DNA from 2 places in the Streptomyces sp. NPDC028314 genome. Region 1 is predicted to be linked to the other one. Evidence: riboswitches for the same ligand, from Rfam matches in the RefSeq annotation. Region 1 holds a riboswitch; the other holds the start of a gene.

What was found. Region 1 has a riboswitch for S-adenosylmethionine ahead of ACZ4TG_RS23470 (aminotransferase class V-fold PLP-dependent enzyme). Riboswitches for the same ligand answer to the same signal wherever they lie in the genome.
Region 2: another riboswitch for S-adenosylmethionine. It lies ahead of thrC (threonine synthase); the one in region 1 lies ahead of ACZ4TG_RS23470 (aminotransferase class V-fold PLP-dependent enzyme).

What each region holds. Positions count from the first base shown of each region.
Region 1 is NZ_JBVHTP010000010.1:218,813-234,052, forward strand. Features, by position in the region: gene ACZ4TG_RS23435 (L,D-transpeptidase) at 1-164, shown strand, start outside; gene ACZ4TG_RS23440 (hypothetical protein) at 278-679, opposite strand; gene ctaE (aa3-type cytochrome oxidase subunit III) at 880-1,500, shown strand; gene qcrC (cytochrome bc1 complex diheme cytochrome c subunit) at 1,577-2,386, shown strand; gene qcrA (cytochrome bc1 complex Rieske iron-sulfur subunit) at 2,383-3,453, shown strand; gene qcrB (cytochrome bc1 complex cytochrome b subunit) at 3,450-5,081, shown strand; gene trpD (anthranilate phosphoribosyltransferase) at 5,269-6,333, shown strand; SAM riboswitch class IV at 6,423-6,538, shown strand; gene ACZ4TG_RS23470 (aminotransferase class V-fold PLP-dependent enzyme) at 6,766-8,154, shown strand; gene ACZ4TG_RS23475 (Lrp/AsnC family transcriptional regulator) at 8,324-8,605, opposite strand; gene ACZ4TG_RS23480 (rhomboid family intramembrane serine protease) at 8,602-9,324, opposite strand; gene ACZ4TG_RS23485 (hypothetical protein) at 9,450-9,689, shown strand; gene ACZ4TG_RS23490 (NYN domain-containing protein) at 9,730-11,094, shown strand; gene ACZ4TG_RS23495 (C40 family peptidase) at 11,352-12,389, shown strand; gene ACZ4TG_RS23500 (C40 family peptidase) at 12,635-13,678, shown strand; gene ACZ4TG_RS23505 (hypothetical protein) at 13,744-14,874, shown strand; gene ACZ4TG_RS23510 (glycosyltransferase family 4 protein) at 14,894-15,240, shown strand, end outside.
Region 2 is NZ_JBVHTP010000014.1:118,400-133,639, forward strand. Features, by position in the region: gene ACZ4TG_RS29110 (S8 family peptidase) at 1-461, opposite strand, end outside; gene ACZ4TG_RS29115 (protease inhibitor I9 family protein) at 828-1,163, shown strand; gene ACZ4TG_RS29120 (hypothetical protein) at 1,276-1,800, shown strand; gene ACZ4TG_RS29125 (beta-glucanase) at 1,825-2,529, opposite strand; gene ACZ4TG_RS29130 (SDR family oxidoreductase) at 2,655-3,395, opposite strand; gene ACZ4TG_RS29135 (quinone oxidoreductase family protein) at 3,498-4,421, opposite strand; gene ACZ4TG_RS29140 (MarR family winged helix-turn-helix transcriptional regulator) at 4,510-4,941, shown strand; gene ACZ4TG_RS29145 (phosphoribosylanthranilate isomerase) at 4,962-5,570, opposite strand; gene groL (chaperonin GroEL) at 5,750-7,372, opposite strand; gene ACZ4TG_RS29155 (cold-shock protein) at 7,696-7,902, opposite strand; gene ACZ4TG_RS29160 (MoaD/ThiS family protein) at 8,328-8,603, opposite strand; gene thrC (threonine synthase) at 8,638-9,927, opposite strand; SAM riboswitch class I at 9,945-10,102, opposite strand; gene ACZ4TG_RS29170 (glucosyl-3-phosphoglycerate synthase) at 10,298-11,248, shown strand; gene ACZ4TG_RS29175 (alpha,alpha-trehalose-phosphate synthase (UDP-forming)) at 11,319-12,752, shown strand; gene otsB (trehalose-phosphatase) at 12,810-13,661, opposite strand; gene ACZ4TG_RS29185 (DUF3263 domain-containing protein) at 13,695-13,931, opposite strand; gene ACZ4TG_RS29190 (extracellular solute-binding protein) at 13,975-15,240, opposite strand, start outside.

The DNA of each region.
Region 1 (15,240 bases):
TCAAGGTGATCAACAGCATCGGCGACGACATGGACACCTTCGGGAACGGGTACGGCGACTGGAACCTGGACTGGAAGGAATGGCGCGAGGGAAGCGCCCTCCTCAAGGGGACCCAGGACGGCCGCAGCCCCGTCGACCAGGCCCGGCTCCGCCCGCAGGTCTGAACCGGCGCGCGCGGGGGCGCCACAACCCCCCGAAAGAGGCCCCGGACCGGCCCTCGAGGAGTCCTCACGGGCTCCTCGAGGGCCGCTTCCGTCCGAGCGGGCCCCCGGCCCGGCTACGCGTCCAGGGCCAGCCGGGGGCGCAGCAGGCCCGCCAGGGCCTCGGGGAAGGCCACCGGGTCGACCGGAAGGGTCACGGCCGCGTCCGCGCGGCTCCAGGTGGCCAGCCAGGCGTCCTGAGGGCGCCCCATCAGCAGCAGCACCGGGGGGCACCGGAAGATCTCGTCCTTGATCTGCCGGCACACGCCCATGCCCCCGGCCGGGACCGCCTCGCCGTCCAGCACGCACACGTCGATGCCGCCCGCGTCCAGCTGGGACAGGACCGCCGGAAGGGTCGCGCACTCCACGTACTCCACCGGCGGCAGGTCCGCGGCCGGCCTGCGCCCGGCGGCCAGCCGCACCTGCTCCCGGGTGCCCGCGTCGTCGCTGTAGACCAGAACTCGCGCAGTCGCCCGCATTTCGTTCCTCCACGTGTCCCGTGAATCACGTTGATGTTGCGCGGGATGCTACTCCGTCCGACCCGGTGTCAACATCGGTTCGCACAGCCTCGCGACCCTACGTCCGTACGCCGATCTGATGGGCCGTTCGGGCCTTGCACACGGCCCTGACACTCCGAACGGCACCCCCCGGGGTGAGGGCGGGATAAGCGACCGACATAATGTCGGTCGTGGCGACAGCAACGACAGTAGATACCGGGCACGCGCACCCGACGGTCAACCGGCCGAACCTCGTCAGCGTCGGAACCATCATCTGGTTGAGTTCCGAGCTGATGTTCTTCGCGGCCCTCTTCGCGATGTACTTCACCCTGCGATCCGTGACGGGTGCCGAGTACTGGACAGAACAGGCTTCGGCCTTGAATCTGCCCTTCTCGGCGACGAACACAACGATCCTGGTGCTCTCCTCGCTCACCTGCCAGCTCGGCGTATTCGCAGCCGAGCGCGGTGACGTGAAGAAGCTCCGGACGTGGTTCATCATCACGTTCGTCATGGGTGCGATCTTCATTGGCGGCCAGGTGTTCGAGTACACCGAGCTGGTCAAGCACGAGGGCATGTCTCTCTCGTCCGGCCCGTACGGATCGGTGTTCTACCTGACCACCGGCTTCCACGGTATGCACGTGACGGGCGGTCTCATCGCCTTCCTGCTGGTCCTCGGCCGGACGTACGCGGCCAAGAGGTTCACCCACGAACAGGCCACGTCGGCCATCGTCGTGTCCTACTACTGGCACTTCGTCGATGTCGTCTGGATCGGCCTCTTCGCGACGATCTACCTGATCAAGTAGCGAACACGTCGCCGGGCCCGGCCCGGCACTCCATCCAGAAACACCGACGCAGAAGATCCTGACACCGGGGTAATCCGTGAAAAAGCTCTCCGCACGACGACGCCATCCGCTGGCGGCGGTCGTCGTTCTACTTCTCGCGCTGGCGGCCACTGGGGGGCTTTACGCCGCCTTCGCCCCCGCGGGCAAGGCGCAGGCCGATGAAACCGCCCAGTCCCTCGCCATCGAGGAGGGCAAGAAGCTCTACGCCGTGGGCTGCGCAAGCTGCCACGGAACCGGCGGTCAGGGTTCCTCTGACGGCCCGAGCCTGGTCGGCGTCGGCGCCGCAGCCGTCGACTTCCAGGTGAGCACGGGCCGCATGCCCGCCCAGCAGCCCGGCGCCCAGGTGCCGAAGAAGCCGGCGATCTACTCCCAGGCGCAGATCGACCAGCTGGCGGCGTACATCTCGTCCCTCGGCGCCGGCCCGGCCACGCCGACCGAGAAGCAGTACGACCCCGCGGGTGCCAACATCGCCAAGGGTGGTGAGCTGTTCCGCAACAACTGCGCGCAGTGCCACAACTTCACCGGCGAGGGCGGCGCCCTGACGCACGGCAAGTACGCCCCCAACCTTGAGGACGTCGAGCCGAAGCACATCTACGAGGCCATGCTCACCGGCCCGCAGAACATGCCCTCCTTCCCCGACAGCACCATGCCGGAGAAGGAGAAGAAGGACATCATCGCGTACCTCCAGAACGTGAACGGCGAGAAGTCGGTCAGCCCTGGCGGCCTGAAGCTCGGTGGCCTCGGCCCCGTCTCCGAGGGTCTGTTCGGCTGGATCTTCGGTCTGGGTGCGCTGATCGCTGTCGCCGTCTGGGTCGCGGCCCACACCGCTAAGGCCAAGAAGTCATGAGTAGCCAAGACATTCCCGAAGAGAAGCACCTGCCGAGCGAGCAGGGCGACGCGCACCACGCTGGCGTAGCGGTCGCGGACGACCCGTTCGCCGACCCGGGCCTGCCGGTCCACAAGCCGCGCATCCAGGACATCGACGAGCGGGCCGCCAGGCGGTCCGAGCGCACGGTCGCGATGCTGTTCACGCTGTCGATGCTGGCCACTGTCGGCTTCATCGCCTCCTACGTGGCCATCCCGATCGAGAAGATCGTCTACATCTTCCCCATCGGGCGGGTGAGCGCGCTCAACTTCGCCCTGGGTCTGACCCTGGGCACCGCGCTCTTCTGCATCGGCGCGGGCGCGGTCCACTGGGCCCGCACCCTGATGTCCGACGTCGAGGTCGCCGACGAGCGCCACGAGATCGCCTCCGCGCCGGAGGTCAAGGCGAAGGTCCTCTCGGACTTCGCCGACGGCGCCCGCGAGTCCGACATCGGCCGCCGCAAGCTGATCCGCAACACGATGTTCGGCGCGCTGGCCCTGGTGCCGCTCTCCGGCGTCGTGCTCCTGCGCGACCTGGGCACGCTGCCCGAGGACAAGCTGCGCAAGACCGCCTGGGCCAAGGGCAAGCTGCTCATCAACCAGAACACGATGGAGCCGCTGCGTCCCGAGGACGTGCTCGTCGGTTCGCTGACCTTCGCCATGCCCGAGGGCCTGGAGGAGATCGAGCACTCCGATCCGGAGCAGTTCCAGATCGAGATCGGCAAGGCCGCCCTGATGATCGTCCGGATCCAGCCGGAGGACATCAAGGACAAGCAGGAGCTGGAGTGGTCCCAGGACGGGATCGTGGCCTACTCCAAGATCTGCACCCACGTCGGCTGTCCCATCAGCCTGTACGAGCAGCAGACGCACCACGTGCTCTGCCCGTGCCACCAGTCCACCTTCGACCTTTCCGACGGCGCCCGAGTCATCTTCGGCCCGGCTGGTCACGCGCTTCCGCAGCTGCGGATCGGCGTCAATGACGAAGGTTTCCTCGAGGCGCTCGGCGACTTCGAAGAGCCCGTCGGTCCTGCTTTCTGGGAGCGCGGATGAGCACTGCCACTGACACCACGACGGCGCGCAAAGCGCCGGCCGGCGAGCGTGTAGCCGACTGGGCGGACGGCCGCCTGGGCATCTACGGCCTCGCCAAGGCGAACATGCGCAAGATCTTCCCGGACCACTGGTCCTTCATGCTGGGTGAGATCTGCCTCTACGCCTTCGTCATCATCATCCTCACGGGTGTGTACCTGACGCTGTTCTTCCACCCGAGCATGAACGAGGTCGTCTACGACGGCTCGTACGTGCCGATGCAGGGCGTCCAGATGTCCGAGGCCTTCGCCTCGACGCTGGACATCAGCTTCGACGTCCGCGGCGGTCTGCTCATCCGGCAGATCCACCACTGGGCGGCACTGATCTTCGTCGCGGCGATGGTCGTGCACATGATGCGCGTCTTCTTCACGGGTGCGTTCCGCAAGCCGCGCGAGGTCAACTGGATCTTCGGCTTCCTGCTGCTGGTCCTCGGCATGTTCACCGGTTTCACCGGTTACTCCCTGCCGGACGACCTGCTCTCGGGCACCGGTGTCCGCTTCATGGAGGGCGCGATCCTGTCCGTGCCGATCGTCGGCACGTACCTGTCGTTCTTCCTCTTCGGCGGCGAGTTCCCGGGCGGCGACTTCGTCGCACGGTTCTACTCGATCCACATCCTGCTGCTGCCCGGCATCATGATGGGCCTGCTGGTGGCCCACCTGATCCTGGTCGTGTTCCACAAGCACACCCAGTACGCAGGCCCCGGCAAGACCGAGAAGAACGTCGTCGGCATGCCGCTGCTGCCGGTCTACATGGCCAAGGCCGGAGGCTTCTTCTTCCTGGTCTTCGGTGTCATCGCGGCCATCGCGGCGATCGCCTCGATCAACCCGATCTGGGCGCTCGGCCCGTACCGCCCGGACCACGTGTCCACCGGTGCGCAGCCCGACTGGTACATGGGTATGCCGGAAGGCCTGATCCGAGCCATGCCGGGCTGGGAGATCAACCTGTGGGGCCACACCCTCGTCCTGGGTGTGTTCGTCCCGCTGCTGCTCTTCCCGCTGGTGCTGGGCGCGATCGCCGTCTGGCCGTTCATCGAGTCCTGGGTCACCGGGGACAAGCGCGAGCACCACATCCTGGACCGCCCGCGCAACGTCCCGACCCGTACGGCCTTCGGTGTCGCCTGGATCGCGGAGTACATCGTGCTCCTCATCGGCGGCGGCAACGACATGTTCGCCCAGTTCTTCCACCTGTCGATCAACTCGATCACCTGGTTCGTCCGGATCGGCTTCTTCGCCGTCCCGGTCCTCGCCTTCATCGTCACCAAGCGGATCTGCCTCGGCCTCCAGCGCCGGGACCGGGACAAGGTGCTGCACGGTCGCGAGACCGGCATCATCAAGCGCCTCCCGCACGGTGAGTTCGTCGAGGTCCACGAGCCGCTGTCGCAGGGGCAGCTGCACACGATCACCTCGCACGAGCAGTACCAGCCGCTCGAACTCGGCCCGACGGTCGACGAGAACGGTGTCGAGCGCAAGCTCAAGGCCACGGAGAAGCTCCGCGCGAAGCTCAGCAAGGGCATGTTCGCGGAGAACAACCAGATTCCGAAGCCCACGGTGGAGGAGTACAAGGAGATCCAGAGCGGCCACGGCCACCACTGATCTCCGCGTGACCGCTTGAACGCATGAGGGATTGATTTCGGTCAATCCTGGTGTCGCCACGGCGAGAGCCCCGTCCAGTGTCTGGACGGGGCTCTTTGCCGTCCTGCCCGGCTGGATAGGCTGAGGCCCTTCCCATTCGACGTGGGCGGTGAGTACGGGCGCGGCCCACTAGCAGCAGGAGCGGACCATGAACGTTGCGACCCCGGCAGGCGGCGACAGCGTGGCGGCCCGCGGCTGGCCGGGCGTTCTCGACGCCCTGCTGACCGGCCGGGACCTGCGCGCCGAGGACACGGCCTGGGCCATGGACAGGATCATGCGCGGGGAGGCCACCGACGCCCAGATCGCGGGCTTCGTGGTCGCGCTGCGGGCCAAGGGGGAGACGGTCGAGGAGATCAGCGGGCTCGTCGGGAGCATGTACGAGCACGCCAACCTGATCGAGGTGCCGGGCCGGACGGTGGACATCGTCGGGACCGGCGGCGACGGGGCCAAAACGGTGAACATCTCCACCATGTCGGCGATCGTGGTGGCCGGTACGGGCGCCAAGGTGGTCAAGCACGGCAACAGGGCCGCGTCCTCCGCCAGCGGCTCCTCGGACGTCCTGGAGAAGCTCGGCGTCAACCTGGACCTGGCCCCCGCACGGGTGGTGGAGGTCGCGGCGGAAGCCGGCATCACCTTCTGCTTCGCCGTGAAGTTCCACCCCGCGCTGCGGCACGTGGCGGCGGCCCGCAAGGAGCTGGGCATCCGGACCCTGTTCAACTTCCTCGGCCCGCTGACCAACCCGGCCCGGGTCCGTTCCCAGGCGACCGGCGTGGCCGACCCCCGGGTGGCCCCCATCGTCGCGGGCGTACTCGCCGACCGGGGTTCCTCGGCGCTCGTGTTCCGGGGCGACGACGGCCTCGACGAGCTCACCATCACCTCCACCTCCCGGGTGTGGTGGGTCCGGGACGGCTCGGTCACCGAGCTGCCCTTCGACCCGCGTGACGTCGGGATCGAGCTGGTCGACGTGTCCGCGCTGCGGGGCGGGGACCCCTCCTACAACGCGGACGTGGCCCGCCGGCTGCTGGCCGGCGAGACCGGCCCGGTACGGGACGCCGTCCTGCTGAACTCGGCGGCGGCCCTGGTGGCACTGGACCCGGGCAGCGGCTCCCTGGAGGAGCAGATCGCGGCGGGCATCGCCCGGGCGGCCGAGTCCATCGACTCGGGCGCGGCCAGGGCGGCGCTGGAGCGCTGGGTGGCCGCGAGCAACGCCTGACCCCTTTCGGGCCATTCCGGCCAAGGCCCCGGTCCAGCATGCGGACCGGGGTCTTGCGCACGGCGGATCTTGTGGCAGGATTCTGGTCAGGTCACGAGCGACAGCGTTTTGCCCCGGCTTGCTGTCCGGCAACCCTCCTTCCGTGGCGGGGTGCCCCGGGTGATGACCAGGTCGTAGGCAGTGAGGTCTACGGCAAGCGCGGATCCCTCGACACCAGGGATCCTGGTCTCTCGAGGAGCGTTTTCCGTGAGCAAGCGAATGCGATAGGGCGAGTCCGCCCCTTCTTCAACCCTCGGAACAGGGCCACTTCCGCGTACCTCCGTACGCCCTCCCCGTGCTCCGAGGTCATCCCGTACCCCGGTCGGCCGCAGAGCCGTACCCGCGTACGGGCACACCGAAGCCATTCCGCCCTGCCTGCCGGGAGATACCGCCATGTCCGCAACCCTGAACACCGCCAGCGCCGCCGACGCCGCCGTCACCGTCGACCCCGCGTGTGCCGAGCCGCTGCCCGTGCTCGGCCGTGACGTCACCGTGCCGCTGGTCACCGGCGGCGAGGTCACCTACGCCGCCCTCGACTACGCCGCCAGCGCCCCCGCCCTGCAGCGCGTGTGGGACGACGTGGCCGCCTACGCCCCGTACTACGGCAGCGTCCACCGCGGCGCCGGGTACCTCTCGCAGCTCTCCACGGACCTCTTCGAGCAGAGCCGGGTCACCGTCGCGGAGTTCCTCGACTGCCGTCCCGCCGACCAGGTCGTCTTCACCCGGTCCACCACCGACTCCCTGAACCTGCTCGCCGCCGCGCTCCCGGCCGACTGCCAGGTCTTCGTCTTCGAGACCGAGCACCACGCCTCGCTGCTGCCGTGGGGGGACGCGCGGGTCACGTACCTCAACGCCCCGCGCACCCCGGCCCAGGCCGTCGAGACCCTGGAGCGCGCGCTGGCCGACCGGGAGCCCTACGGCCCGGCCCTGGTCTGCGTCACCGGCGCGTCCAACGTCACCGGTGAGCTGTGGCCGGTGAAGGAGCTCGCCGCCGCCGCGCACGCCCACGGCGCGCGGATCGTGCTGGACGCCGCCCAGCTGGCCCCGCACCACCCCGTCTCCGTGCAGGAGCTGGACGTGGACTGGGTCGCCTTCTCGGGCCACAAGCTCTACGCCCCCTTCGGCTCGGGAGTCCTGGCCGGCCGGGCGGACTGGCTCCAGCAGGCCGAGCCGTACCTCGCGGGCGGCGGCGCCTCCCGCAAGGTCGCCCGGCGCGAGGACGGCGGCGTGGACGTCGAGTGGCACACCACGCCCGCCCGCCACGAGGCCGGCTCCCCGAACGTCATCGGCGTCTACTCCATCGCCTCCGCCTGCAAGGCCCTGACCGAGGCCGGCTTCGACAGCCTCGTCGCCCGCGAGCGGCACCTCATCGCGCGCGTCCGCGAGGGCCTCGCGGACGTCCCGGCCGTCCGGGTCCTGTCGCTGTTCGGGGACGACGCCCCGCGCGTCGGCGTCATCTCCTTCGTCGTCGACGGCTGGAACAGCTCGCACTTCGCGGCCGCCCTGTCCGCCGAGTACGGCATCGGCGTCCGCGACGGCCTCTTCTGCGCGCACCCGCTGGTCCGCACCCTGCTCGGCAGCGAGCCGCAGGCCCAGGGCGAGTGCGGGGCCCCCGAAGCGGCCCCGGGGGAGCGCTCGCTGAACGCGATCCGCGTCAGCTTCGGCGCGGGCACCCCCGACGAGCACGTCGAGCGTTTCGTCCGCGCGGTCAAGGACCTCGTCGCGGACGGCGCCAAGTGGCAGTACCGCACCGAAGAGGGCCGCTGCGTCCCCGTCTCCTGACGCGCCTCCACCAGCTTCGCGGCATGCCGTACCGGGATCCGATACCGACCGGCCGGGCGCTCGTGGGCAGGCCCCTGCCGCTGTGGCAGGGCGCCTTGGTGGAGCAGGACCGGTCCCTGCCGGCGCCCGGCCGGGGGAGACCCTGCCGGGGCTGTGAACCCGCGGAGCGCTAGGCGTCGAGGCCGATCGCGAAGGCGGCTTCCAGGTCGTGCTGGGAGTACGTACGGAACGCCACGTGGGTGTCCGTCGCCTCGACGCCGGGGATCTTGCTGATGCGGCCCGGGATGATGTCCGCCAGGTTCTCGTGGCGGGCCACCCGGACCAGGGCGATCAGGTCGTACGTCCCGGTGACGGAGTAGACCTCGCTGACGCTGTCCAGTGCGGCGATGGACTCGGCGATCTCGGGGATGCGGTCCACGCTGGTCTTGATGAGCACGATCGCGGTGATCACGGTTGGCTGTCTCCCTCGCCGGCAGTCGCTGGTCGCCTCACTCTAGTCGTACGCCGATACCGCACCCACGCGTAGCCGAAGCCCAGCGAGAAGCCCACCACGTGGGCCAGGTACGCGACTCCCGGACCGCTTTCCGCGCGGTGGGCCGCCACCCACTGGAGGACGAACCAGAACATCAGCACGATCCACGCGGGGAACCGCAGCGGCAGGAAGAAGAGGAACGGGAACAGGCTCGTCACCCGGGCGCGCGGGAACAGGCACAGGAACGCGCCCAGCACCGCCGAGATCGCGCCGGAAGCGCCGACCAGGGTCTGGTCCGAGGAGGCGTTCGCCGCCGCGTACGCGGCCAGGGCGAGGTAGCCCGTACTGATGTAGAAGACGAGGAAGGCCGGGCGGCCCATCCGCTCCTCCGTCATCGCGCCGAAGACGTGCAGGAAGAGCATGTTGCCGAGCAGGTGCAGCCAGCTGCCGTGGACGAACAGCGCGGTCAGCGGCGTGAGCAGGGCTCTGGCCGTGCCCGAGAAGAGCCCGTCCGGGACCACGCCCCAGCGCCGGAAGTACGCCGTGCCCGTCGCCAGCAGCTCGTCACCCGTTCCGTAGACCGGGTTCATGCCCGAGGCGGGGCCGAGCAGGAACACCACGCAGCATCCGGCGATCAGCGCGTGGGTGACCACCGGCCCCCGGGCCGCCTCGCGTACGGCCTGCCACCTTACGATCATGCGACCGAGCATGGCCCAACCCGACCCACCTGAAGCGGTGGCAGGCCGTAGGGTTACGAGCTGTGCCGTCGTCCGGAGCAGACGGCGGCTTTAATTGAATGAGCTACGAAGGAGAGAGCGGCCTGATGACGGTTCCCCTGCCGACCGACACCACCCGGTGGCGCTGCACCCTGTGCGGCAACCTCACGCGTTTCGACGTCACCCGTTCGTCGAAGGTCGTGGAGTACGTCCACCTGGACCTCGCCGGGGAGCCCAAGGTCGAGGAGCGCGAGGTGGTCAATGAGACCATCGAGTCGGTCCGCTGCCGCTGGTGCAACGCGGTGGACCAGATCGAGCTCGTGGACAGGCCGGGCGCGGACTCCTGAGGGAGCCGGGCCCACAGGTAGATCACGGTAGGGGTGACGGATTGTGGAGCCAGCAAGCGGCGCTGAGCCGGCCGACGTGGCCGGCGACGCCGCCGAGGTGCTCGACCGCCCGCTGCCGGAAGGCGTGCGGCGCAGGGTCGTGGCGCTCGTCTCGGAGGCCTTCGGCGGACTGACGGTCGCGGACCTCCCGGCGCAGCTGCGCCAGTACGCCCGGTTCACCCCGACCCGGCGCGCCAAGTTCGCGGGCAACGCCATGGCCGCCGCCGTGGAGACGGACGCCGTGTTCCGCGGCCGGGTCGCCGAGAAGCTCCGCGAGGCCCAGGCCGAACTGGCCGCTGCCCTGGAGTCGGGCGCCCCGCCCGCCGCCGCCGATCCGCTGGACGTGGCGGCCGCCGCGTACGTGCTGCGTCCGGCCGACTGGGTCAAGCTGGTGGCCGCCGCCGGCGAGGAGGCGCAGCGCGCCGACGCCGAGCGGGTCGGGGACGAGACCCGGCGCGAGATGGAGCGGCTCCGCGAGGAACTGGCCCACGCACGGGAGATGCAGCGGGCCGGCGGCGAGCAGGTGCGGGCCGAGCTGGACGCCGCCCGCAAGGAAGCGGAATCGCTTCAGCGCAAGCTGCGCAGCGCCCTCAGCGACGTCAAGCGGGGCGAGGCGGCCCTGCGCAAGTTCGGCGCCGAGATCGACGGGATCCGCGGTGAGGCGGCCGCGCAGGTGGCCGCGGCCGAGAGCGAGACCCGGCGGCTCAAGTCCCGTCTCGCGGAGGTGGAGTCGGCGCTGGAGACCTCGCGCCGGGCCACCCGCGAGGGGCGCAGCATCGAGGACATGCGGCTGCGGCTGCTGCTGGACACCGTGCTGGACGCGGCCGCCGGGCTGCGCCGCGAGCTGGCGCTGCCGCCGGTCTCCACCCGGCCGGCGGACACGGTGGAGGCGGTGGAGCCGGGCCGGATGACCCCCAAGGACATCGCGGCGCGGGCGCTGTCGGAGACCGATCCGGCCCTGCTGGACCAGCTGTTGGCGCTGCCCCAGGCCCATCTGGTGGTCGACGGCTACAACGTGACCAAGACCGGCTATCCGACGATGCCGCTGGAGAAGCAGCGGCTGCGGCTGCTGGGCGGGCTGTCGATGCTGGCCGCGCAGACGGGGGCGGAGATGACCTGCGTCTTCGACGGGGCCGAGCTGGCGGCGCCGGTGCTGCTGGCCCCGCCGCGCGGGGTGCGGGTGCTGTTCTCCAAGGCCGGGGTGACGGCGGACGAGCTGATCCGCCAGCTGGTGCGGGCCGAGCCGCCCGGCCGTCCGGTGGTCGTGGTGTCCACCGACCGCGAGGTGGCGGACGGGGTGGCGAAGGCCGGAGCCCGGCCGGTGACGTCCGCCTTGCTGCTGAAGCGGCTTTCGCGCGTTTCGTAACTCCTGGGCCCAATGCCGGAATTGCCGGGGCCCCGAGGGAACGTACCGTCAACTGACCGGTACGGAGCGTGCGCTGTAGGTAAAGAAGCCGGTGGGCGGCCGATTTTTTTCCCACGAGGATTTGAAGTGATCACAGGCGGGTCACTAGGGTCTGTTCAAACCTTCGTGCGGTAGATCACCCATTCGGGGTGGCGGCGAAGGTGCTGCCGAGTGTGCGTTCACCAATCGGCGGCTCTAGGAAGAAGGAGCTCGCCTTCGTGGCGTCCCACCGTCGACCCAAGCAGCCGACCCGCACACGCGTGACCGTGCTCACCGCCACGGCCGCCGCGGCCGTCGCCCTCTCCGCCCAGTCCGCCGGCGCCGCTCCCGCGCAGCCCGGCAAGGACGAGGTCAAGACCAAGGTCGACGCCCTCTACGAGGAGGCGGAGCAGGCCACCGAGAAGTTCAACGGGGCCAAGGAGCGCCAGGAGAAGCTGGAGAAGGAGATCAACCAGCTCCAGGACGCGGTCGCCCGCGGCCAGGGCGAGCTCAACGAGCTCCGCAACACGCTCGGTTCGATGGCCAGCGCCCAGTACCGCACCGGCGGCATGGACCAGTCCCTCGCGCTCTTCCTCTCCGCCGACCCGGAGACCTACCTGGACAAGGCCTCCACGCTCCAGCAGTTGAGCGGCAAGCAGGTCGAGGCCATCGAGAAGATCCAGGCCAAGCAGCGCGTCCTCGCGCAGCAGCGCCAGGAGGCCTCCGGCAAGCTCGCGGACCTCGACGCCACCCGCAAGGAGCTCGGCGAGAAGAAGAAGGCCTCGCAGGACAAGCTCGCCGAGGCCCAGGCCCTCCTCAACACGCTGACCGCGCAGGAGCGCGCCCAGCTCAAGGACGAGGAGAGCAAGGCCAGCCGGGCCAGCCGCAGCGAGGGGGAGCGTTCCCCCGACCTCGGCGACGTGAAGCCCTCGGGCCGGGCCGGAGCCGCCCTCGCCGCCGCCAAGACCAAGGTGGGCATGGCGTACGTGTCCGGCGCGACGGGCCCCAGCGCCTACGACTGCTCCGGTCTGACGCAGTGGGCCTACAAGCAGGCCGGGGTCAGCATCACCCGCACCACCTACACCCAGGCGAACGACGGCACGCGCATCAGCCGCAGCCAGCTCCAGCCCGGCGACCTGGTCTTCTTCTACGGCGACCTGCACCACGTCGGCCTCTACGCGGGCAACAACATGACGCTGCACGCCTCCAACCCGCGCGGCGGCGTCAAGTACGAGTCGATGGACAACATGCCCTTCCAGTTCGGCGTCCGCATCTGAGCCCGGACGGCTTCCACCGGGGACGCGCCGTACGCCGCCCATCCGGGCGAATTACAACCGCACGCTCTGACCGCACGCCCCGCCGGTGACCTGCGTCTCCTGCGGGGCGCCGCCGTACCCGCCCTCCGACGGTCGTTGGCCGGTGCCCCGCGGCGCGGCTACTGTCTGCCAGCGCGGAACCCGGCACACGGCCGTCCACGGGGGGCGGACCCGGGGCCCGCGCAAGCGGAAGGGAGCGGTTTCACGTGGCGTCCCATCGCCGGCCCGGGCTCAGCGGCCTCGACCGGAACACTAAGGTCACCGTCTTCACCGCCGCAGCGGCCACCGCGGCGGTCGCCATGACGGGAGCATCCGCGAGCGCCGCCCCCGGCCTCCCGCAGGAGCCCTCGGCAGGCGCCCGCGCCCAGGTCGACCGGCTCTTCGAGGAGGCCGAACAGGCCACCGAGCGCTTCAACGAGGCCGGTGAGAAGGCCGACAGGCTCCGCGCCGAGATCGGCCGGGCCCAGGACGCGGTCGCCCGCAGCCAGGACCGCATCAACACCATGCGGGGCGTCCTCGGCGCCTTCGCCGGGGCCCAGTACCGCTCCGGCGGCCTCGACCCCACGCTCTCGCTGGTGCTGTCCGAGAACCCGGACGACTACCTCGACAAGGCCGCCGTCCTGGGCCGGCTGACCGGCCGCCAGGCCGACCAGCTGGACGAACTCCGCGACGAGCAGCGCCGGATCGGCCAGCAGCGCCAGGAGGCCTCCCACAAGCTCGCCGAACTGGAGGCCCTGCGCTCCGACGTGGCCCGTCACAAGAGGTCCGTCACGGCCAAGCTGGCCGCCGCCCGCCGGCTCCTCAATGCGATGCCCTCCGAGGAGCGGGCCGACTTCGAGCGGGCCTCGCGCTCCGGCGGGCGCGCCGCGGGGCTCCCGGAGATGGCCCCGGCCGGCCCGTCCTCGGGCCGGGCCGCGACCGCCGTGATGGCCGCCCGGGCCGCCGTGGGCCGGCCGTACGTCTGGGGTTCCACCGGTCCCTCCGGCTTCGACTGCTCCGGCCTGATGGTGTGGTCGTACCGCCAGGCGGGCGTCTCGCTGCCGCGCACCTCGCAGGCGCAGCGGCACGCGGGCCGGCAGGTGCCGCTGTCGCAGGCCCAGCCGGGCGACCTGGTGACCTACCGTTCGGACGCCAGCCACGTCGGCATGTACGTGGGCAACGGCCAGGTGGTCCACGCCCCCTACCCGGGCGCGCGGGTGCGCTACGACCCGGTGGGGATGATGCCGGTCTCCTCGGTGACCCGGCCCTGACCTGCCCCTGCTGCCGGCCTGCCCCCTGACCCGCACCCGAGCGGGACGCTGCGTACGATCGGCGGATGCTTCCGGGGCGTCTCCTCCATCGGCTCGTCGTACGGGTCCTGCCGCTGCTGCTGGTGTGCCCGCTGCCGGCCGGCTGCGCTGCGCCCGCGCGGGACACCGCCGAGCCCGGCATCCGGCGGGCCGTGGCCGACTGGTCCGCCGCCCCGCCCGCGCGGCTCTCCGGGATCCCGCTGGAGGGCTGGGCGTACGAGGTCACCTCGGTCCGGCGGGACGGCGAACGGGCCGTCGCGCGGGCGCAGCTGCGCTACCGGCTGGCCGGCCACGACGAGGCTCCCGCCGGGTCGGGGCGCGAAGTCGAACTCGCGCGGGACGGCGGGGCCTGGCGGGTCACCGGCGACCGGCCCGCGCCGGGGGCCCTGCCGCAGCTGTGGGACCAGGGCGAGCCGGTGGTGGCCCGGGGCGCGCACGCGCTGGTGCTCGGCGTCGGCCAGTCCCAGGAGACCCTGTCCCGGATCGCGGGAGAGACGGACCGGGCGGTGCCCGCGGTGAGCGCCGCCTGGCCGGGGACGTGGTCGGGGCGGGTGGTGGTGCTGGTTCCCGGCACGCTGGACGCCATGGCCGCGCTGCTGGGGCAGCCGGCCGCCGCGTACCGGGGGATGGGGGCGGTCACCACCGGCCGGGTGGGGGACGGGCCGGTCCCGGCCGACCGGGTGGTGGTCAACCCGGAGGGGTACGCGCAACTGTCCGGGGAGGGGCGGCGGATCGTGCTGACCCACGAGGTCACCCACGTGGCGACGCGCACCGCGACCACCGGGAAGACCCCGCTGTGGCTGGCGGAGGGCTTCGCGGACTGGGTGGCGTACCGCGGCTCCGGGCACACGGCCGCCGAAGCCGCGCCCGCCCTGGGCCGGGCGGTGCGACGGGGCGAACTGCCGGCCGAACTGCCCCGGGACGAGGCCTTCGCCTTCGGGGGCGACCCGGACGCGCTGGCGCGGGCGTACGAGGGGTCCTGGCTGGCCTGCCGGCTCATCGCGGCCAAGTGGGGCGAGGCCACGCTGGTGCGGCTCTACGAGCTGGCCGGCCGCGAGCCGCTCGCGGTGGCGCTGGAGGAGACGGTCGGGGGCGATCCGGCCGGTCTGACGACGGCCTGGCAGGCGAGCCTGCGGGGGGAACTGGGCGCACGCTAGTCCGGTACTTTGGCTGGCGATGCACAAGACGCTGATCGTGACCAACGACTTCCCGCCGCGACCGGGCGGCATCCAGGCCTTCCTGCACAACATGGCGCTGCGGCTGGATCCCGACCGGATCGTCGTCTACGCCTCCACCTGGAAGCGGAGCGCGGAGGGCCGCGAGGCCACCGCGGCCTTCGACGCCGAGCAGCCGTTCCAGGTGGTGCGCGACCGGACGACCATGCTGCTGCCGACCCCCCGGGTGACCCGGCGGGCCGTGGGGCTGCTGCGCGAGCACGGCTGCGAGTCGGTGTGGTTCGGGGCCGCCGCTCCGCTGGGGCTGATGGGCCCGGCGCTGCGCAGGGCGGGGGCGCGGCGGATCGT
Region 2 (15,240 bases), on a different contig from region 1:
AGGATGTACGCGGTCACCCCGGCGCCGTTGCCCTGGACGGTGAAGTTGTTGTCGAGCGGCAGGTTCTTCTGGTCGATGCGGTCCAGACCCCAGGAATTGGACGGCGCCCGCAGCCCCGGCGTCCTGGTCGGCTGCGGCACGGACTGGATCGCGGCGTCCTCCTCGACCGCCTTGACCCCCAGGGTGTTGCGGACGAGCGTCAGCTGGAGCGGGGTCAGCGGGACCGCGAAGCCGTTCAGCGCCGAGGTGTAGACGAACGAGGCCTTCAGGCCGAGCCGCTGCACGAGCTTCGCCGCGTCCTGACCCTTCTCCAGGGTCACGATGTACTGGCCGGGCACCGCGTTGGCGGCCGTCATCAGCGGCGCCGGCGTCGGCTCCGGGGCGGCGGCGGAGGCCGTTCCGGCCGTGACCGTGGGGACGGTGAGGAGCGCGGCGGTGGCCAGGCGTGCGAGCAGGCGCATGGAAGGAACTCCCTGACGGAGTGGACGTGTGGTGTGGGTGAGCCGCACCCGCGACACCGTGTGCTTCCGCGGGTGCGGCCCTCACTTCCATCGGTGCCACGGCAAAGCCGCTTGAACCACCGCCCCTCGCGTGGGCGATCGCCTGGGAGTACGTCAACACGGCATGTCCCACAAACCGCAGAAAGGAAAATCCTCCTCTGCCGTCAAGGCCGCGCCCCGGACCGCACCGCCCGTGACCGCCCCGGCAAGATCACCCGTACGGCCCGCACCCGTATCAGGGGGCGCACGGCCGGTGCGCTCCCCCGTGCCCCCGCCACACCCGCGGGCGTCGTTGACCGGCCCCGCCGCGCGTGATGGCCTCCCCCCATGCGCAACCGTCTGAGCCGAGCCCTGCCCGTGGCCGCCGCCGTACTGGCCGCCGTCGCCGCCCTGCCCTTGTCCGCGGCCACCGCCGCCGTGCCAGAACCCGCGCCCCACACGGCCTCCGTCGACAACCCCACGTACATCGTCACCGTACGGAAGGACGTCGACCCGGCCACCGTGGCGCGGTGGGTCGGGGCCACCCCCGTGCACGTCTTCCGCCACGCCATGAACGGCTTCGCCGCCCGGCTCAGCCCCGGCCAGGTCGTCGCCCTGCGCGCGATGCCGGGCGTGGAGTCCATCGAGGCGGACGGGAAGACCGCGGGCTTCGGGGGCGTCTGACAGTCGGCCACCAGCCCCTCAGGGAACCGGTGTCGGCCCGGATGTGGATCCAGGGCTCGCTCCGCCGTGCGAGAATCTTGAACACATTCAAATCTTCGAGGGGCTGGCGGGCATGGGGGACTTGGCGGACACGGCGGACACGGCGGACGCGGGGCAGCACCCGGGGGCAGCGGCATGGGGCGCCTCCTGGCAACCCCCCGCCCCCTCCCGGCCGATGCCCCGGTGGGCGAAGTGGCTGATCGCCGCGGCCGCGCTCCTGGTGGTCGGGCCTCCGCTCGTCTGGATCGTCCAGTTCTTCCAGCCGATCAAGACCGAGAGCCGCCCGGCCCCCTGCGCGAAGGCCCTGAAGAGCATCGGCTGGCGGCTCCCGGCCGGTACGGGCGCCGAGGACTGCACGGAGATCGACAGCAGCGCCTTCGCGACGGCATGGACCGGGACCTTCCGCATGCCCCGGTCCGATGTCCACGCCTGGCTCACCGCCCTCCCCGGCACCCAGGCCCGCCTGAGCGAGGGCGAGCAGCAGTCCCACCTGAGCATCGTCCCGCCCTCGTACGGGCGGATCGACCAGGTGGACATCGACGTCCGGTGGGAGGGCGAAGGGGACGCCGCCGTCACGTTCAAGACGTGGAACGGCTAGGAGGAGGCCCGCCCGCGGCCCCGCCTAGCGGCGGTACACGCGCAGTTGCGAGACCTCGTACGACATCTCCGTCACGCCCGGCTCCGGCGCCGGGTGGTACCGGCCCGCCGACACCGAGAGGTTGACGATCAGGTACGCGTGCCAGGCGCGGCCCACGCCCCTTCCGTCGCTGAAGACGCGTGCGCCGTTGATCCACCAGACGACCGAGTTCCGCCCGAACTCGACCTTCACGTCGACCCATCCGCCCGGCCGCACCGACGGGTCGCGGTGGTAGCGGTGCGCCTCGCGGACGTGGTTCGAGAGCTCCAGCAGGTCCGGGTTGTCGGGGTGGTACTCGAAGACGTCGATCTCCTGACCGCCGTCCCGCCAGGTCCAGATCGCCGGCCAGGCCCCGCGCTGCGCCGGCAGTTTCACCCGGGCCTCCAGCACGTCGCCGGTGCGCACCATGAAGCCCTCGTCGCTGCCCTCGGTGGTGAGCAGCCCGCTGTCCCAGTTGCCGTCGGGGCGCAGCGTCGCCCGGAAGACGCCGCCGCGGCTGTAGGCGGGGTCGGTGACGAGGTGGTCGAGTTTGTTGTCGCCCGGGTTGACCGGGCCGCCGTCGGGATACGCCCACGAGCGGCCGGCGACCCACTGGGCCTCCGAGGTGAAGTCGGCGGTGAAGACGGGGGCGCGGCGGGGCGTGAACACCGCCACGCCACCGCCGCCGTCCCCTGGAGCGAGGCGGCGCATCAGGCGCCGCAGCCATCCGAGCTTGTCCGAGTCCATGCTTGTGGGCTGCCCATCCCGCCCCGAGTCACACTTCGATTCTCGCTCAGAGTAATCACATGACTCCACATGGCGACTATCGGCCCGGTCTACAGGGCCGCGCCGCCCGTGGCGTCCACCACCCGGCCCGTGACCCAGCGCGCCGCGTCGGAGGCGAGGAAGCCCACGACGTCGGCGATGTCCTCGGGCCGGCCGACCCGGCCGAGCGCCGCGATCGACGCGGCGTACGCCTGCGCGTCCGCGTTGCCGCGCAGCCAGTCGGCGTTGACGTCGGTGTCGACGATCCCGGGGGCGACGGAGTTGACCGTGATCCCGCGCGGGCCGAGCGCCTTGGCGAGGTTCAGGGTCAGGGTGTCGAGGGCCCCCTTCGTGGGCCCGTACGCGATCGCGTCCGGCATGGCGATGCGGGCGGCGCCGCTGGAGACGTTGATGATCCGGCCGCCGTCGCGCAGCCTGCCGAGGCCCTCCTGGACGAGGAAGAACGGTGCGCGCACGTTCACCGCGAAGACCCGGTCGAAGTCCTCCTCGGTGACCGAGCCGAGCGGAATCGCCAGCCCGATCCCGGCGTTGTTGACGAGGATGTCCACTCCGCCGAGCTCCAGCCCGTCGTACGCCGCCCAGAGCGCGGCCGCGTCCCCGTGCCGGCCGAGCTCCGCCCGCAGGGCGTGGGCCCGGCCGCCGTCCTTGCGGATCCGCTCCACGGTCTCGCGGGCCGCGGCCTCGTCGTTCGCGTACGTCAGCACGACCTCGGCGCCGTCGGCCGCGAGCCGCTCGGCGACGGCCCGGCCGATTCCCCTGCTGCCGCCCGTGACCAGTGCGGTCTTGCCCATGACTGCTCCCCCCAAGATTCTCTAACGATCACTACAGAATGAACCTAACACAAGATCTGTAACGGTCGCTAGGGATAGCCGCCCGGGGCCGCCCTCCGCGGATCAGGGAGCGAGGACGACCTTGCCGAGGTTGCGGCGCCGCTCGATCACGTCGTGGGCCCGGGCGGCTTCGGCGAGGGGGATCACCTCGTGCACGGCGGTGCGCAGAGTGCCCGCGTCGCGCATCTGCCAGAGCTCGCGCAGCCAGCGGTCGTACAGTTCGGGCTTGCCGGCGGCGATGGCCCGCATCTGAAAGCCGATCATCGAGGCGCCGCGGACCAGGAGTTCGTACGCCTCCACCGTGCCGCCGCCGGAGCTGAAGGCCACCAGCCGGCCGCCCGTCGCCAGGGCGCGCACGGCGGGGCCGAGCAGGTCGCCGCCGACACCGTCGAGGATCACGTCGTACGGGCCGCCCCAGTCGGCGTCCTCGTACAGGACCACCTCGTCGGCGCCCAGGCCGCGGACGAACCCGGCCTTGGCGGCGCTGCCGACGGCGGCGACGACGCGCCCCGCCCCGCAGGCCTTGGCGTACTGGAGCGCGAGGGTGCCCACGCCGCTGGCCGCCGCCGTGACCAGGACCGACTCGCCGGGCTCCACGCGCGCGGCCTCACAGACGCCACGCGCCACCAGCCCGCTGCGGACCAGCGCGACCGCCTCCACGGCGCTCGCGCCGTCCGGGATCCGGGAAGCCATCGCGGCGTCCAGGACCGCGAACTCGGCGTAGGCGTCGGCGAAACACAGCCCGGTGACCCGCTCTCCGACGGCGAAGGCGGTCACCCCCGCCCCCGTGGCGACGACCTCCCCGGCGATCTCGCCGCCGAACGAGACCGGCTCGCCGCCCTCCCGGACCTTGCGCACGGTGGGCAGCGTCACCCCGACCGCCTCGACCCGGACCAGCAGCTCGCCCGCCCCCGCTCGCGGCCGGTCGGCCTCCTCGGCGAACAGCACCTCGGGCCCACCGTTGACCTCATGGCGGATGCGCAGCACAGGACCTCCCGATCCATTTCATTGGGTTCCCCAACGATAAGGGGAGAATCGTGGGAGAGTCCAATGAATTTTTGGATAGGCTGGACCCATGACCCCAGCCCTCCAGCGCATCCAGTCCCTGCCGACCTGGCTCATCGGCCGCGTCGCGGCGCGCGGCCGGGGCCTGGTCGCCGACGCGATCGACGCGGAGGGGCTGAAGCTCATGCACCACGCGGTGCTGGCCGCGACCGCCGAATACGGCCCCGTCGCCCAGGCCGACCTGGGCCGCCGACTGGCCGTCGACCCCAAGGACATGGTCGGCGCCCTCAACCACCTCCAGGCGGCGGGCCTCGTCGAGCGCACCCCGGACCCAGCCGACCGCCGCAAGAACGCCGTCACCATCACCCCGGAGGGCGCGGCCGCGCTCGCCCGCTGCGCGGCCCTGGCCGAAGCGGCCAACGCCGAACTGCTGGCACCCCTCACCCCGGACGAGCGGCGCCAGCTGATGGGCCTGCTCACCCGGCTCCACGAAGCACCGTAGGACCGGGCCCGGACCCGGGGTCAGCCCCGCGCGGCCTCGATGAAGGCCCGGATCAGCTCCGGCGACTTCACCCCGCGCTCCCGCTCCACCCCGCTGGACACGTCCACGCCCCACGCCCCGGTGGTCAGCACGGCCTCGCGCACGTTGCCCGGCATCAGCCCGCCCGCCAGCAGCCAGCGGCCCTGCGGCGCGGTGAACTCCGCCGAGGCCCAGTTCCACGGCTTGCCCGAGCCCGGATCGGGGGCGTCGATCAGCAGCAGGTCCTCGCCGTACTCCCCGACGGCGGCGACGGCGGTGGCCGTGGCGCGGATGAGCGTACGGCCCTCCGCGCGCAGTTCCCCGTAGTACTCGGGGCCCTCGTCCCCGTGCAGCTGTACGGAGCTCACCCCGCTCTCCTCCGTCAGCCGCCGGACCTCCGCCACCGGCTGCCCGCGGAACACCCCGACCGTGAGGATCCCCGCCGGCACCCGCCCGGCGAGCTCACGGGCGAGGGCGGCGTCGACCGTGCGGGGGCTGCCGGGCGCGAAGACGAACCCGACGGCATCGGCCCCGGCCTCGACGGCCGCGTCGACGTCGCGCGCGGTCTTCAGCCCGCAGATCTTGACGAAGGGTGCGCTGCTCTCACTCATGCCCCCGAGTCAACCAAACTCACCCTGCCGATGCGGCCCCGTCCCAAGCACCGGGCGCGGCCGTCGTCCCCCGTTCGACTGCACCCTCGACACCACGTTCTGAACGCCCGAGGGCGGTACCCCCGCTGGGGGTACCGCCCTCGGAACGCGTACGGAACAGCCGATCAGCCCGGGGCCGATCAGAAGTCCATGTCACCGCCCGGCATGCCGCCCGGGGCGCCGGCGCCGGCCTTCTCGGGCTTGTCGGCGATGACGGCCTCGGTCGTCAGGAACAGCGCGGCGATCGACGCGGCGTTCTGCAGCGCGGAGCGCGTGACCTTCGCCGGGTCGATGATGCCCTCGGCGATCATGTCGACGTACTCGCCGGTCGCGGCGTTCAGGCCCCAACCGATCTGCAGGTTGCGCACCTTCTCGACGACGACGCCACCCTCGAGACCACCGTTGACGGCGATCTGCTTGAGCGGGGCCTCCAGCGCGAGCTTCACGGCGTTGGCGCCGGTCGCCTCGTCACCGGTGAGCTCCAGCTTCTCGAAGACCGAGGAGGCCTGCAGCAGGGCCACGCCACCACCGGCGACGATGCCCTCCTCGACGGCCGCCTTCGCGTTGCGAACGGCGTCCTCGATGCGGTGCTTGCGCTCCTTGAGCTCGACCTCGGTCGCGGCACCGGCCTTGATGACGGCCACGCCGCCGGCCAGCTTCGCGAGGCGCTCCTGGAGCTTCTCGCGGTCGTAGTCCGAGTCGGAGTTCTCGATCTCGGCGCGGATCTGGTTGACGCGACCCTGGACCTGGTCGCTGTCACCGGCACCGTCGACGATGGTGGTCTCGTCCTTGGTGATGACGACCTTGCGGGCGCGGCCGAGCAGGTCGAGACCGGCGTTCTCCAGCTTGAGGCCGACCTCCTCGGAGATGACCGTGCCGCCCGTGAGGATGGCGATGTCGCCGAGCATGGCCTTGCGACGGTCACCGAAGCCCGGGGCCTTGACGGCGACGGACTTGAAGGTGCCGCGGATCTTGTTGACGACCAGGGTCGACAGGGCCTCGCCCTCGACGTCCTCGGCGATGATCAGCAGCGGCTTGCCGGACTGCATGACCTTCTCCAGGAGCGGCAGCAGGTCCTTGACCGAGCTGATCTTGGAGTTGACGATCAGGATGTACGGGTCGTCGAGAGCCGACTCCATACGCTCCATGTCGGTGGCGAAGTACGCCGAGATGTAGCCCTTGTCGAAGCGCATGCCCTCGGTGAGCTCCAGCTCCAGACCGAAGGTCTGGGACTCCTCGACGGTGATGACGCCTTCCTTGCCGACCTTGTCCATCGCCTCGGCGATGAGCTCGCCGATCTGGGTGTCGGCGGCCGAGATGGAGGCCGTGGAAGCGATCTGCTCCTTGGTCTCGACATCCTTGGCCTGCGCGAGCAGGGCGGCCGAGACGGCCTCGACGGCCTTCTCGATGCCACGCTTGAGGGCCATCGGGTTGGCGCCGGCGGCCACGTTGCGCAGACCCTCGCGGACGAGGGCCTGGGCCAGCACGGTGGCGGTGGTCGTACCGTCGCCGGCGACGTCGTCCGTCTTCTTGGCGACTTCCTTGACCAGCTCGGCGCCGATCTTCTCGTACGGGTCCTCGAGCTCGATCTCCTTGGCGATGGAGACACCATCGTTGGTGATCGTGGGGGCGCCCCACTTCTTCTCAAGGACGACGTTGCGACCCTTGGGGCCAAGGGTGACCTTGACGGCGTCGGCGAGCTGGTTCATCCCACGCTCGAGACCGCGCCGGGCCTCCTCGTTGAACGCAATGATCTTGGCCATCTGAAGTGGTCCTCCCGGACAGGGGTGGATTGCTCCGGACCGCGCCCGCGCCCGCGACGGACGGCCAGCGAGTCAGGCGGTTCCTTCCCGCCGGACCCTGCGGGCCTCACCGGCCCGGTCCTCGTTTAGTAGCACTCTCACCCGGAGAGTGCTAACGCCAATGATTAGCACTCGACCCCTCCGAGTGCAAGCGGCTTCGGGCAAGACCCCGCGAACGCCCTGGCGGGAGGCGGGCACGCACGAGGGGCCCACATCCCGTGTCCAGGATGTGAGCCCCTCGTATGCACGTGTACCTGCTGCGTCGGTGGTCGATCGCGCCGGGACTAGCCGAGTGCGAGCTTGACCATGTCCGCCTGCGGACCCTTCTGGCCCTGCGAGATCTCGAACTCGACCCGCTGACCCTCTTCAAGGGTGCGGTACCCGTCCATCTGGATGGCGCTGTAGTGGACGAACACATCCGCACCACCGTCGACCGCGATGAAGCCGTAGCCCTTCTCCGCGTTGAACCACTTGACGGTGCCCTGAGCCATGCCTAACTCCCCTATTACTGGCCCTTGCGCAGATCCGCACTTCGCGGACCCGGGTCAGAACTTGCGCCGGAACGCCTCGACCGCGGCTGAATGTATCCGCACCGGTGCTGTCTGCAACAGGTCATTCCGACGAGAATTCTGGACACGCGAAAACATTGAAATAGAGTGAAAATTTGGCATATTCCCGGGCAACTCGGGCCTGACATCCCGGCACCAAAGGCCCATATCGCACTTGCATGTTGACTCAATGTCAACCATCCGGTGGCCCGCTCATATGCGGCGGGCAAGAACAGCGGATGGGACTTCCCCAACTCTACCGCGCCCAACCAACCAGAATTGCCCCCTCCGCTTATTAGCGGAGGGGGCAATTCTGGTTTGTGCGTATCCGTGGCGTCGGCGTCGCCCCGAGGGGCGCGCCCGTCCGCTCAGCCTCCGGCGACGGCCGGGATGATCGAGACTCCGGCGCCGTCCGGGGTCGCCGCCTGCAGGCCGCCCTCGAAGCGCACGTCGTCGTCGTTGACGTAGACGTTCACGAAGCGGCGCAGCTTGCCCTGGTCGTCCAGGACGCGGGCGGCGATGCCCGGGTGGCTCTTCTCCAGGGACTCGATGACCTCGGAGAGGGTCGCGCCCTCGGCGGAGACCTCGGCCTGCCCGCCGGTGTAGGTGCGCAGGATGGTGGGGATGCGGACGTTGACGCTCATGGCGCTACTGCCTTTCCGGAGTTCGGGGTGAGGGTCAGGCCAGGCCGGCGGCGCGGAACGCGTCCAGGCTCGGGCGGATGGTGGCGGTCTGCCCGCTCTCCGCGGCCACCGCCTCCAGGGTCTTGAGGCCGTCACCGGTGTTCAGGACGACGGTGGTCAGCGCCGGGTCGAGCTGTCCGTTCTCGATGAGCTTCTTCGTGACGCCGACGGTCACGCCGCCCGCGGTCTCGGCGAAGATGCCCTCGGTCTGCGCGAGGATCTTGATGGCCTCGACGACCTGCTCGTCGGTGACGTCCTCGACGAAGCCGCCGGTGCGCCGCGCGATGTCCAGGACGTACGGGCCGTCCGCCGGGTTGCCGATGGCCAGCGACTTGGCGATGGTGTTCGGCTTCTGCGGGCGGACCACGTCGTGACCGGCCTTGAAGGCGGTCGAGACCGGGGAGCAGCCCTCGGCCTGGGCGCCGAAGATCTTGTACGGCTTGTCCTCGACGAGGCCGAGCTTGATCAGCTCCTGCAGACCCTTGTCGATCTTCGTCAGCTGCGAGCCGGACGCGATCGGGATGACGATCTGGTCGGGCAGCTGCCAGCCGAGCTGCTCGCAGATCTCGTACGCCAGCGTCTTGGAACCCTCGCCGTAGTACGGGCGCAGGTTGACGTTGACGAAGCCCCAGCCCTCGCCCAGCGGGTCGCCGATGAGCTCGGAGCAGAAGCGGTTGACGTCGTCGTAGTTGCCCTCGATGCCGACCAGGTCGCCACCGTAGACACCGGCCATGACGACCTTGCCCTGCTCCAGGTCGTGGGGGATGAACACGCAGGACCGGAAGCCGGCGCGGGCGGCCGCGGCGCCGACGGCGCCGGCCAGGTTGCCCGTGGAGGAGCAGGACAGGGTGGTGAACCCGAACGCGCGGGCCGCCTCGACGGCGATCGCCACGACGCGGTCCTTGAAGGAGTGCGTCGGGTTGCCGGAGTCGTCCTTGACGTAGAGCTTGCCGGTGACGCCCAGCTCCTTGGCCAGGTTCTGCGCGTCCACGAGCTTGGTGAAGCCGGGGTTCAGGCTCGGCTTGGAGGCCACGTCCGCCGGGACCGGCAGCAGCGGCGCGTAGCGCCAGATGTTCTGGGGGCCGGCCTCGATCGCGGCGCGCAGCGCCTCGGGGTCGCCGGTCGGCAGGTCGTAGGCGACCTCAAGCGGTCCGAAACACTCGGCGCAGGCAAAGATGGGACCGAGTTCGAAGCGGGTGGCGCACTCGCGGCAGGAAAGGCCGGTGGCGGGTCCGAGATCGACCGAATCGAGGTCGGCAGAGGTGGCGACAGTCTGTGCAGCCATGATGGCGAGGCCCTTTCTCCTCATCTTCCCCATGGCGCACTTCGCCATGAGACGGAATTGGCACCTTCCCTAGCCGGGGACCTCGCTGACGCCGCAGATGTGCGTGACGCGAGAACCGACTGGAGGGTTGCCGGGGCTTCAACGGGCCGTGTCCCTCTGCCCCTCTGGATGAGCGGTATGGCACCGGGCAACGCGCTCTATGGCGCGCCCGGGCGTTTGTACACGCGGACCCCCGGCATGCGGTGGTCCATCGCGTTGTTCAAGACTGTAACCGAAGGGCCGGGCGGTTGAGACAGCCGTCCGAACGGCGAGATGGATCACATTTCGCCCGAAACGCCGATGACCGATCGACTCTCAGGGAGTACCAAAAGTGCTGGAAGAGGTGGAGCGCTGGCTGGCCGACCGCTCCTGGTCCGCCGCCGACCGACCGCTCGACCAGCTGCTCGACCGGAAACGGGCGTCGGGCACCACGGTCAGCGTGGTGCTGCCCGCGCTCGACGAGGAGGCCACGGTCGGCGGGATCGTCGAGGTGATCCGCCGCGACCTGATCGAGGGGCTCCCCACCCCTCTGGTGGACGAGCTGCTGGTCGTCGACTCGGGCTCCGCCGACCGTACGGCGCAGGTGGCGGCCGCGGCCGGCGCCCGGGTGGTGCACCGCGACGCGATACTGCCGCGGCTCCCGGCGCTGCCCGGCAAGGGCGAGGTGCTGTGGCGCTCGCTGCTGGCCACCACCGGGGACGTCGTCTGCTTCGTGGACGCCGACCTGCGGGACTTCTCCTCCGCCTTCGTCTCCGGGATCGTCGGCCCGCTGCTGACCGACCCCGGGGTGCAGTTCGTCAAGGCGATGTACGACCGCCCGCTGGGGGACACGCCCGGCCAGGGCGGCCGGGTGACGGAGCTCGTCGCCCGCCCCCTGCTCAACCTGCACTGGCCGCAGCTGGCCGGCTTCGTACAGCCGCTGGGCGGCGAGTACGCCGTACGGCGCTCCCTGCTGGAACGGCTGCCGTTCCCCGTCGGGTACGGCGTCGAGCTGGGCCTGCTGGTGGACGCGCTGCACACGGTCGGGCTGGACGCGCTCGCCCAGGTGGACGTCGGCGTGCGGCTGCACCGCCACCAGGACGGCCGGGCGCTGGGCCGGATGGCCGCGGCGATCTACCGGACGGCCCAGCTGCGGCTCTCGCGCGGGCACCTCGTACGGCCGGAGCTGACGCAGTTCGAGCGCGGCCCGGACGGCTTCGTACCGCGGACGTACGCGGTGGACACCGAGGAGCGGCCGCCGATGATCGAGGTCAAGGAGTACTCGGGCCGTCGGGTGGCGTGACCGGGGGCACCTTCCAGCGGTAGCCGGGGGAGGACGTTTGAGCGGGGACCGGCCGGGCTAGGTTGGCCGCATGTCCTCACAGGTACTCGTAGCGGCGAACCGCGGCCCCCTCTCGTACGCCCTCGCCGACGACGGCACCCTCAGCGCCCGGCGCGGCGGGGGCGGTCTCGTCTCCGGTCTCTCCGCGGCCCTCGCGCAGCAGCCCGACGCGGTGTGGATCTGCGCGGCGCTCTCGGACGCGGACCGGGAGGCGGTCCGCCAGGGCGTGTCCGAGCCGGGTGTCCGGATGCTGGACATCGATCCCGCGGTGTACGACGCCGCGTACAACGGCATCGCCAACTCGGTGCTCTGGTTCACCCACCACCACCTCTACGACATCCCGCGCGAGCCGGTCTTCGACGCGGAGTTCCGCCGACTGTGGGAGGCGTACGGCGCCTACAACAAGGCCTTCGCGGAGGCGCTCGCGCAGGAGGCGGGCGAGGGCGCGTCCGTGCTGGTGCAGGACTACCACCTGGCGCTGGTGCCCGGCATGCTGCGCATCCTCCGGCCCGACCTGCGGATCTCCCACTTCACGCACACCCCGTGGGCCTCCCCCGAGTACCTGCGCATCCTCCCCCAGTACGTGGTCGAGGAGCTGGCGTGGGGCATGCTCGGCGCGGACCTGCTGGGCTTCCACACCGAGGAGTGGGCCGACGCCTTCCTGGGGGCCATGGAGATCGACGACGCGTGGGGGCGGGCCCGGGCCCACGGGTCGCAGGTCGACCACCGCCGGTACTCGATCTGGCCGCAGCGCAGCACGGCGGTACGGGTCTTCCCGCTGGGGGTGGACGGCGACGAGCTGCGGGCGCTGGCCCACCGGCCGGAGGTGGACGACAAGCTGGCCGCGCTGCGGGCGGAGGTCGGCGACCGCAAGACGATCGTCCGGGTGGACCGGACGGAGCTGTCGAAGAACATCGTGCGCGGCCTGCACGCGTACCGGGAGCTGCTGACGACCTACCCGCAGTGGCAGGGCAAGGTGATCCACCTGGCGTCGGCCTACCCGTCCCGGCAGGACCTGGCGGTGTACCGGGACTACACGGCGGCGGTCGCCCGGCTGGCGGAGGAGATCAACGCGGAGTTCGGCACGGAGGACTGGCAGCCGGTGCTGGTCTCGGTGGAGGACGACTTCGCGCGCTCCCTGGCCTCGTACCGGCTGGCCGACGTGGCGCTGGTCAACCCGGTGCGGGACGGGATGAACCTGGTGGCGAAGGAGATCCCGGTGGTGTCGGAGCGGGGCTGCGTGCTGGTCCTGTCGACCGGGGCGGGGGCGTACGGGGAGCTCCGCGAGGACGCGGTGACGGTGAACCCGTACGACGTGACGCAGACGGCGGAGGCCCTGTACAAGGCCCTGACCATGCCGAAGTCGGAGCGTGCGGAACGCACCAAGCGGCTCGCCGCCGCCGCCACGGCCCTCCCGCCGGCCCACTGGTTCACGACCCAGCTGGCGACCCTGCGCGAGGAGTAGCGGCCGGGGCCGGCCCTGGTCGGGCCGGCCCTGGTCGGACAGCGCTCAGGAACGCGCTCAGGAACGCAGCGCGGCGGCGAGGGCGGCCAGGAAGGCGGCCACCTCGCCCGGTCCCGCCAGGACCAGGTCGGCGCGGGAGGCCAGCTCCTGCACCTCGGTGCCGCTGCACACCAGCAGCCCGGGCAGTCCGTCGGCCCGCCGCTTCTCGACGGCGGCGTACGCGGCCAGGTCCCCGAGGTCGTCCCCGGCGTACAGCACCGCCTCGGCCTGCACCTCCGCGAGGTACTCGGTCAGCGCGACGCCCTTGTCCATCCCCGGCGGCCGCAGCTCCAGCACGGCCCGGCCCGGCTCCACCATCAGCCCGTGCCTGGCCGCCAGCTCCGCCAGCGGCTCCCGCAGCGCGGCGAAGGCCCGCTCCGGGTCGGCGGCACGCCGGGTGTGGACGGCCAGCGCCTGGCCCTTCTCCTCGATCCAGGTGCCGCGCCAGGCCCCGATCGACTCCAGGAACCCCGGCAGCTCGGCCCGTACGGCCGCCACCCCGGGGTGCTCGGCGGGCGCGTGGACGATGCCGGTGACGGCGTCCCACCGCTCGGCCCCGTAGTGCCCCAGCACCACCAGGTGCTCCAGCCCCGGGACCCCGGCGAAGCCCCCGTACCGGACGGCGACCCCGGCGGGCCGGCCGGTGATGACGGCCACGGCCGCCACCTCGGGCGCGAGCTGCGAGAGCGCCGGGACGGCGTCCGGGTGGGCGCGCGCCTGGTCGGGGTCCGGGACGATGTCGGCGAGGGTGCCGTCGAAGTCGAGGGCGACGACGGACTTCCGGGGTGCGCGGAGGAGGGCTTCCAGTCCCTCGCGTCCGGCAGCGGTGGCGGGCACGGGCATCGGCAGATCGTGCGGATGGCTCCCCATACGGACGACCCTAACGGTCCCGCCGTACGAGGGCTATCGCCGGGCCCGCTGGGCTTCGCGGATCCGGCGGAGCCGGTTGACGGTGCCCGGGGCGTGCTCCAGCGCCCGTGGATCGTCCATCAAGGCGTTGAGCAGCTGGTAGTACCGGACGGGGGCCATCCCCAGTCCTTCGCGAATGGCCCGCTCCTTGGCGCCGGGCCCCGTCCAGGTACGTCCTTCGTACGCGAGCACGGCGGCCTCGGTGGCCGTCAACCGCCCGTCGTCCGTCATACGGCCAGATTAACGCCGACCACCGACACCGCCCCCGAGGGCCTCAGCGGTCGCCGTCGGCCTTGCGCGCCGCCGTCGCGATGTCGCCCAGCACCTTCTCGGGCTGGCCGCCCGGCTGGACCACCTTGCCGATGTTCTGCTTCACGTCCTCGCTGACGCCCGCCCAGGACTTCTTGCCGGCCGGGTAGAGCTTGGAGCTCGGCAGGGCCGCCAGGAAGGTCTTCAGCTGCGGGGTGGAGCCGCCGTTGCCGGCCTGCATGGCCCGGTAGCCGCTGGTGGTGACGGGCAGCAGGTCGTACTTGTTGGTGAAGGCCGTCACGTTCTTGGCCTCGTACAGGTAGTCCAGGAACTGCCCGGACTCCTTCTTGTGGCCGTTCTTGAAGGCCATCACCCAGTCCGCGACGCCCATCGCGGAGTGGTCGGCGCCGTCGACGGTGGGCATCGGCACCATGCCGAACTTCACGCCCTTCGCGGCCGCCTGCTTGACCAGCGTCGGGTGGCCGTTGAGCATGCCCACCTCGCCGCGGCTGAAGGCGTCGAAGGCGGCCTGCCGGTCGAGCTTGCCCGGTTCGACGGAGCCGGTCAGGCCCTGGCCGACCATCTTGTCGCGCAGGAACTCCAGGCTCTTGACGTTCTCCGCGGAGTCGATCGCGTAGTTCTCCTCGTTGTCGGTGTAGCCGCCACCGCCCGAGAGCATCCACATCATCGTCTCGGCCTGCGCCTCCTCGCGGCCCAGCGGCAGCGCGAAGGGGGTGGGGACGCCGGCGCCCTTGAGCTTCTTGGCGGCCGCCTCCAGGTCCGCCCAGCTCTTCGGCTGCCAGCCGCCCTTGGCGTCCTTGGGGAGCACGCCCGCGTCGGTCAGCAGCTTCTCGTTGTAGAAGAGCAGCCGGGTGCTGGCCACGAAGGGCATCCCGTACTGGACCCGCTTGACCTTGCCCGCGTCCGCGAGCGGGCCGAGGAAGTCGGCCTCGGTCTGCACGGAGAGCAGTTCGTCGACGGTGTAGAGCTTGTTCGCCTCGGCGTAGTCGGCGTAGGCGCCGATCTGCGCGATGTCGGGGGCCTTCTTGGCCTTCACCATCTCGGCGACCTTGGCGTCGACCTCGGTCCAGGAGTAGACGCTGACCTCGACCTTGATGCCGGGGTGGTCCTTCTGGAAGTTCGCGGCGAGGTCCTTCCAGTACGCCGCCGACGAGTTCTGCGGATTGTCGCCGTAGTCGGCCGCCACGACCCGGAGGGTCACCTCGTTGTCCCCGGAGAGCGCCGACACGGTTCCGCAGCCCGTCAGCGTCGCGGTGGTCAGGCACAGCAC